DNA from 2 places in the Photorhabdus heterorhabditis genome. Region 2 is predicted to be linked to the other one. Evidence: predicted binding sites of a transcription regulator. Region 2 holds the regulator's gene; the other holds the start of a gene.
The links. The regulator LexA, encoded in region 2, represses DNA repair genes until DNA is damaged. The targets are predictions, from matches to a motif close to TNCTGTATGTACATACAGNA.
Positions count from the first base shown of each region.

Region 1 (4,441 bases), on a different contig from region 2:
AATCAAAATAGTTATCAGGAAAAGGTAAAGCTTCCGCATTAGCTTGCACATAACTGACATTACCAACAATACCAGTATCACGTAATTTCTCACGCCCAACCTTCAGCATAGATTCATTTATATCAGCAAGAACAATTTCCCCTTTCTCACCAACTATGCGGGAAAATTTAGCTGTCAGATCTCCCGTACCACCAGCCAAATCAAGCACCCGTTGACCCCGGCGAACACCACTGGCATTAATCGCCACACGCTTCCAGATACGATGGATGCCAAACGACATTAAATCATTCATTAAATCGTATTTTGCAGCAACAGAATGAAACACTTCAGCTACCATGCCCTCTTTTTCATCTTTCGCTACAGTGCGGAAACCAAAATGTGTGGTTTGTTTCGTTTGGTCTACCATGTTATTTGCCCGCTTTTTACTCAAACTGTTATAAAAGTGTATCAGCCTTTCATACAAAACCCCATCCTAGCGTTAATCATTAGCACAGGATGGTTGGTTAGCCCTATCAGCTAATTCAGGATCAATAGGACGTTTTACTTCAACTCCTAAACTACGAAAACCCTCCGCCTGGCTAATCAGATTACCACGTCCCTCAGTAAGCTTTTTCATTGCCAACCGATAATTAAGTTGGGCCTTATCCAAGCTTTGCCCTAAACCTTGCATATCCTCAACAAACAAACGCATCTTATCGTACATTCTAGAAGCCTTATCCGCGATTAAACGAGCATTTTGGCTCTGATACTCATATCGCCACAAGTTATTGATAGTACGCACTGCAACTAATAATGTTGATGGGCTAACCAGCATAATATTGTGTTTAAGTGCCTCATCAAGCAGCTCAGGCGCTCTGTTGAGCGCAATCAAATAAGCGGGTTCAACTGGAATAAACATCAGTACATAGTCCAGCGATTTCAACCCAGGTAGTTGCTGGTAATCTTTACGACTCAAGCCGCGAATATGGCCTTTAATTGAGTTAATATGGTCCTGAAGGGCTAATTCCTGCTGATGCCGATCTTCACTGTTAAAATAACGCTCATAAGCCACTAGTGACATTTTGGCATCGATAACCACATCTTTCCCTTGCGGCAAATGAACAATAACATCGGGTTGGAAACGACTGTTACCCTCTACCTTGATATTCACCTGAGTGCAAAATTCATGTCCCTCTCGTAACCCAGAGGCTTCCAGAATACGAGCAAGCACCACTTCCCCCCAATCTCCTTGAATTTTGTTATCACCTTTAAGGGCATTTGTCAGATTAACAGCCTCTTTCGCCATCTGGGCATTCAGTTGCTGTAAATTACGGATTTCATGTGTAAGAGTATGCCGTTCACGGGCTTCCTGACCAAAACTCTCCTGTACCTGGCGGCGAAAACCATCAAGTTGTTCACGAAACGGAGTCAGAAGACTACTAAGACTCTGCCGATTTTGCTCATCTGTACGACGACCAGTTTGTTCAAAAATACGGTTAGCCAAATTTTCAAATTGAGTATTCAGACGTAGTTCACTATTGATCAATAACCGCTGTTTCTCCTCAGCTGCAAGGCGACTCTCTTCCAGCCGAGTAGTCACTTCCCGTAGTTCAGATTCCTGCACGCTGTTGACTTCTCTCTGGGCTCGCAATTCCTGGTTCAATTGTTCACATTCAGCCCGCCAGTAAGCCAACTGCTCAAGTTTTTCATTGGCAACTGCAAGCTGGCTGTTTAATTCCCGGAACTCCCGTTCTTGTTGCTGAATACGTTGATAAACAGAAAGCCAGACGATAACGCCCCCACCCAGCAAGCCCCCGAAAATACCAATCAACATATATAGCAACTGGATATCCACCTGTATTTCCTCTGTTACATTCTTCAGCCAGTTAAATTAAATAGATACTGTATATATGTCCAGATTGATTTATATAAATGGTTCAGTTTGCGAAGCCACTCGCAATCAGCTCATCCATTCAGCCAGCCATTGCAAACCAAAAGCACCTGGCGCTAATATCCCAAAAGACCAGATAAGTGCAGAACAGATATTAGCAATTTGAAAATAGCGCAATGGCATAGTACAGATCCCCGCCACTAATGGCACAATTGCACGAAATGGGCCAAAGAACCGACCGAAGAAAATGCTCCAAATACCCCAACGATCAAAGAAATGGTGCACTCGTGTCAACAACTGTGGCTTGCGGGAAATCGGCCAAATCTTGACAACATCACCTTTAAAATAAGCACCAACGATGTAGGATACCCAATCGCCGAAAAAGGCCCCTGCTGCTGCTGCCAACCACATTGGCCAAAAATTAAGGCCACTTTCACCTATTAATGCACCTAATCCGAGCAATATGATAGTTGCTGGCAATAGCAAGGAGAAAAAAGCTAAAGATTCACCAAAAGCGAGTAAGAAAATTATCGGTATGATCCAAGTATCATGGGCTTTAACAAAATCTACAACCAGATCAACTAATTCATGGAGGCTCAAATTCATATTCCTATATTGATTAATACCATATTCAATTTAACTACTACCGTATTAACCAGAATTAAACCGATATTTTATTCAAGGAAATAACCTTGTAATTTCTTACGGGCTGCACAATCAAGGCCAAAGTCTTTCTCCAGCCATACATCTACACTGCCATAATTCTGATTAATACTGTTTAATGCCGTCATGAGAAACTCTTCTCTGACGGAATAGACATAAGCGAATTTCTCAACCACATTGTCACTCATGGTTTTCGCATGTTCATTCAACAAATACTCTCGGTAAGGAGCCAACGTAGAATTAGTCACCAAATAATCTTCCATTACCGTGTCCAAATCAGCGCCAAGTGCAAACAACACCAGCGCAGAACCTACACCGGTTCTATCTTTACCTACCGCACAATGTTGTACTATTCCGCCTTTTTCCGGCTGTTGCAGTAAGCTAACCAGTGTCTTATAAGCGGGGTTTTTTAAAGGCAATAATTCATAAAGACGGAACATAAATGCCTGTGGATTAAATTGTTCCAACGTTTCTGACGCTAATTTCTCCAGATTAGCATTCACCTCCTCAGATAATGGATTAGCAGGGGCATGGTGATAATTAGCACCATTCCATATCTGATCGGGCTTATCAGATATTTCACTTATATCCCGATAATCTATAATTTGAAACAGGTTTTTCTTTGCCAAGAAAGATTGGTCTTTTTCTGTCAAAAGATCTAGAGAACCGGAACGGAAAAGTAAACCTGATTTGATTTTCCCGCCACTGACTACCGTTTTACCACCTAAATCACGGAAATTAATCCCTCCATGGAGGGGAAGCGCCGATGGATGTAATAAGAAGGATGTTGTAATCATGATTACTCTTAATTAGTTGTAAAATATTAAGACATTAACAGATTTCTATCTAAAAAGAAGAGTGAGCCGGAATATTCCGGCCCTAAAGAATATGATTTACAATAGGCGGCGAGCAGCCTCTACTACGATCATCAATGCACTGCTCTCGGTTTTCTTTAGCAATTCAACATCAGGGATTTCCTGCTGAGTACGGTTAACAATGACACCAGCAACCATACCCGCACGCAGCCCCTGGCTTGCACACATAGTCAACAAAGTTGCAGATTCCATTTCATAGTTCATGACGCCCATTGCCTGCCATTCAGCCATTGACCCTTTGAAACGACTCACAACACGGCCAGAATAGGTATCATAACGTTCCTGACCAGGATAGAAAGTATCTGAAGAAGCTGTTACGCCAACATGTGTCGTTGCACCTAAATCTTTTGCCGTTTCATACAACGCAGTTGTACATTCAAAATCTGCAACTGCCGGAAATTCCATCGGCGCAAAATGCAAGCTAGCACCATCCAAGCGAACAGCCGCCGTGGTTACCAGTACATCACCAACATTAATATTTTCTTGAATTGCCCCTGTTGTACCAATACGCAGGAAAGTACGAACACCTAATTGTGCTAATTCTTCAACAGCAATGGACGTTGATGGACCACCTATACCCGTGGAGCAAACAATAACTGCTTTACCATCAATTTCTGCTCGCCATGACGTAAATTCACGCAAAGAAGCAAGATGAACTGGGTTGTCCATTAATCTTGCAATTTTTTCCACACGTTTCGGATCACCCGGAACAATAGCTAGAGTTGCGCCTTGCAGGTCGCTTTTGGTCAGACCCAAGTGAAACACATCAGACATATCAGACTCCTCAGAGGGAAGAATTTATAATGAAATTAATTGAAATCTACTGTATTGAGTATTTAGACATCTATTAGTGATAAATATCACTTTAAAGTAAGATAAAAAAGAAAAACGTACATTATTTTGAGACATAAGTCACAAAATAACCATAAAACAAGAAAAAATGAGTGGTCTAACTATTACTGAAGATTAACACGGGATTGAACAACAATTGCAAATTTAACAAAAAAAGCCGAATGTTTTCTCTCAATCATAA
Region 1 covers NZ_LJCS01000032.1:31,961-36,401, reverse strand. The annotation lists gene ubiE (bifunctional demethylmenaquinone methyltransferase/2-methoxy-6-polyprenyl-1,4-benzoquinol methylase UbiE) at 1-406, opposite strand, end outside; gene rmuC (DNA recombination protein RmuC) at 479-1,813, opposite strand; gene AM629_RS12260 (DedA family protein) at 1,940-2,476, opposite strand; gene AM629_RS12255 (tyrosine-protein phosphatase) at 2,545-3,330, opposite strand; gene udp (uridine phosphorylase) at 3,427-4,182, opposite strand.
Region 1: rmuC (DNA recombination protein RmuC) is a predicted target of LexA. The motif match lies at 1,880-1,899, and genes of this name have one in related genera.

Region 2 (4,441 bases):
ACCCAGATATTCACGGAATATCGTGGAGTAGAGTTTGTTACCTTTGAAAGTACGACGGATAAAGAATGCACCCAAACGGCGGAATATCGGTCCTGCCGGCCAGAAATTCAGGTTGATGCCTGCGGCGATATGTGGCGGCACCAAGCCTTGATGATAGAGTACATAGGAAAGTAGCAGATAATCCATATGGCTACGATGGCAAGGAGCATAAACCAGCTCGTGACCGTCCTGTGCCAGACGACGGACCCGCTCAGCATTGTGAACGTTGATCCCCTGATACAGACGGTTCCAGGTCCAACCAAGTACGCGTCCTGACAGTCGTAGAGTTTCATAAGAAAAATTAGCAGCAATCTCTTCCATGATGTTGATAGCATTCTGTTGAGCTTTCTCATGTGAGATTTTCTTGGTACGAACCTCATCGGAGACGGCTTTTTCTATTGCTTTCGACGCCAATAACTTATTAAACAGCTCTTGACGAACAGGTAGGCGCGGACCTACTGCCGCCAGACGCTGACGAGAATAGTGCATCCGTGCCACACGAGCCAGTTTATGGGCAATCGTCTTGTCAGTACCATGCTCAGTCGCCATATAGCGCAGAGATACTGTATTGGAAAAACGTACAAAACTATCCCGGCCCAGCCAGAGAATGGCAAAGAATTTCTGGATACCATTCAGTAACCGTAGATATGGGGTGCTTTGCCCTTCACGTCCGGGTGAACGGCCAAACATGACAGAAACTGGCAGCATCTGAATATCCAGGTTTGGATTATTGCGATGCAAATCCAGATAATCATGGAAAATTTTTACAGATTCTTGCTTTGGTGCGTAATAACGGAATACGCGTGGGCCATTATCAATAAAAACATAACCGGGAAGTTCAGTGTCACCTACCTCCAGTGGATTTAAAGGGTCTGGCAGATCCTGCTCCAGGCATTGCTGACGTAATGTCAGTAAGTCTGCTTTGGAGTGATACGGCAACACGTACAAGATTGGACGTGTAGTATCGAGCCGCAATTCAGTGATGGGATCTGTAGGAATAAGTTTGCTCTTTACCAGTATTTTTAGTGGTAAATTCAATAATTTATAATATATTTTACGCCAACCTGACATAAATAACTAAAGCCTCTTGTTAGCAATAGGTCGCAAGCATACCAGAAACAGTTGTTGAGATCTGTTGAGTTAAGACAATAATAAACATGAAAAGTGGCAAACAACTTCATATAGGATGTGAGCAATTTATGAAAAATCAATCCGTGGGACTGACCCGTATTATTAAAGCAACAAGATATTCGGTGAAAGGTATTAAGGCTGCATGGCAGAATGAAGCTGCTTTCCGGGAGGAAATAATCGTAGCAATATTGGCTCTGATTGTTGCCTTTTATCTGGATGTCAGCGTAATTGAACGTATTTTACTGATTGGTTCAATTATGTTGGTCTTGATTATGGAAATTCTGAACAGTGCTATTGAGGCGATTGTTGATCGTATTGGCAGTGAGTTCCATGAGCTATCCGGTCGGGCGAAAGATATGGGTTCTGCGGCAGTCTTTTTGACGATTATTCTGGCATTAATTATCTGGAGTACAGTTCTTTGGCAGTTTTTCATGGGTTAATTTCGATTAATCATCGATCAATGTATTATAATTGGCTGATTTTCTGTCCTGACAGGTTCCCAATTGCTATTTACCTGTATATACTCACAGTTTGACTGTATAAACAAACAGGGGGCGAAGTGAAAGCACTTACTGCAAGGCAGCAACAAGTTTATGACTTAGTGCGTGACCACATTTCGCAAACGGGTATGCCGCCAACGCGCGCTGAAATTGCATCACATCTTGGCTTTCGTTCACCGAATGCGGCTGAAGAGCATTTAAAAGCGCTGGCTCGTAAAGGGGTGATAGAGATTGTTGCCGGGGCGTCCAGGGGTATCCGTTTGCTGCTTGAAGAATCTGGTTTACCGTTGATTGGTCGTGTTGCCGCAGGTGAACCACTGCTGGCACAGGAGCATATTGAAAGCCATTATCAGGTTGATCCTGCATTGTTTAAACCAAATGCAGATTTCCTGTTAAGAGTCAGCGGAATGTCTATGAAAGATATTGGAATTATGGATGGTGACCTGCTGGCTGTGCATAAAACACAGGATGTTCGTAATGGGCAGGTTATTGTTGCCCGTATTGAAGATGAAGTAACGGTAAAACGTTTTAGACAGACTGGGAATAAAGTTGAATTGCTGGCAGAAAACTCAGAGTTTAAACCAATAGTTGTTGATCTACGTGATCAAAACTTAACAATCGAAGGGTTGGCGGTCGGAGTGATTCGTAGCTGTGGCTGGATCTGATAGTAATATATTAAGTCACTGTTTTTTGAGTGATGATCAGGACATTGTAATATTCCGGCAGAATCATGTTATTGAATGTATCATTACGATTGTCTTAAACGTGATTCTGCGGTTGTCTTTTTATCCTGATAGCTGATTTGTAGCAAAATTAAGAGTCTAACTCAGTAGGTGTAATTATTGCGGCTGTTCTTGTGAATGAACAGTGAATACAGACAGCACAGCAGAATGGAGCGTACACAATTGGAGTGTACACATAGTAATAATATGCGAGGATGACTCGCTTCGTTCACCTTTCTGACCGTATTAAAGTGCATGCAAAAACTAAAGCTTTTGTCTGAGTATTGCCCGGGTTCATTTTTTTGCAACCAGTGGCAAATAAAGTAGCCTATTGGGATAAGTACTGACTGCTTATTTCTTTTTTACCTCAATGCTGTGGTCATGTTGGCATTCATCCCGTTCAGAGCAAGATTCAATCTCTTCACAAGGTGAACACAATCCGTGAGCTTCAATTACTGTATGACGTAAACTGAATCCGGCAGTTTTTGCTAATTGTTGAATAGCAGATTCAACGGCACCGCCATCCCGTTCTGAAACCGAGCCGCAGCGGTCACAAATAAACATCGCTGAGGTGTGGCTTGGTTGTTCAATATGGTGGCACAGCACATAACTGTTGGTAGATTCTATTTTATGAATAAATCCCTGTTCTAGCAGAAATTCCAGTGCTCGGTAGACGGTTGGGGGTTTAGCTTGTGGTTCTGCTGCTCGCAATAAATCCAGCAAATCATAAGCACTGATTGCTCCAGGTTGCTCTGAAATCAGACGTAAAACTTCAAGCCTCTGTGGGGTAAAGCGGACTCCCCGAGCCTGGCAAATAGCTTCCGCCTGTTCCATTAACTTTTTTTGATTAACGAGTTCCATTGCGCCCCTTACAACCAGCATGATGACAATGTTGTGATGTTATCATGTTTCTACGATAGAAAATATTATCCAGAAAAGTTCATCGAGATTGTCCCCTGATAGAGTTAATTTGGTTAAATTGGTACTTAGCCACAAAAATAATGTTTCTTTGAAGTTTGTGATAACACAGATAAGAATTATCATGTATGACAGGTAATTTCCGAAAAGGAATCATTTGTGATGAAAAACCTTTTACAAAATCAGCCTCATTACAGACAGTTCCCTGTTAAAGGTTATCAGATAATAAAGAATATTATCTGTGAGAGAAGAAAATCTCCTTTTATGCGTTTTTTATATTCAGTCATTAATATTCTATTTTTGATTGCGATATGTATGGGGATTATATTATCTGTAGCAATTATATTATTAATAATAGGTGATGTATCTTTTCCAGATGAAGACTATTTACTTTTGGCTAAGGTAGGAAGTGTAGCATTATTGGTAGTAATGTTACTGTCTGTCATTATTTATCGTATTATTAAACGTCCTGAATGGGAGCAACGGCGTTACTATCAACAAGCGGGTTTATCTCTTTTACCGGAAGAGAAGCGTCAGGTATTGCGGTTGAATATTGTCAGTGACTATTGGTTCGGTTTTTGGAGTGAAACTTTGGAACATTATCCTTTACAGTCACGTGTTGTTCATGACGATTATTGTTATTATCTGTTACCATTATCAGCTGCCCAGGAACATCAATCCCAATTATATAGCGACTGGGGAATTATTGATGAAGAAGGTTATATGAAAATGATAACCACCTTATGGGATGGGATACATTCAAAACATTTTGTTGTTGATACTGCTCTTAGTGATGGAAAAATATTTAAAATTCTTGCTAAATTAGCTGAGGTAACACCTGACTATATTCGTAAATGTTCTCAGTCTGTTAATGGGCGTCCACCGGCATTGGTGTGGGGATTCGATTTATGGCTTGCAATCGTTTTAAGTCGTAACTGCTTTTGTGCTGATTATATCAGTGAAGAAATGGCATGGAAAAATATGCTGAAAACCGCTGATTATGTTTATGAGATTTTCGGTAGCTTTGATGATTTTTATATAAACTTTCAATTGGGAAATGCTTACTGGAATAATGATTTTGATAGAGCTAAAGGGAAGTTAGAGCAATTTAATTATTATAAATTGTATTGC
Region 2 covers NZ_LJCS01000018.1:6,110-10,550, reverse strand. The annotation lists gene plsB (glycerol-3-phosphate 1-O-acyltransferase PlsB) at 1-1,110, opposite strand, end outside; gene AM629_RS08555 (diacylglycerol kinase) at 1,239-1,610, shown strand; gene lexA (transcriptional repressor LexA) at 1,730-2,335, shown strand; gene zur (zinc uptake transcriptional repressor Zur) at 2,744-3,253, opposite strand; gene AM629_RS08540 (DUF1266 domain-containing protein) at 3,473-4,441, shown strand, end outside.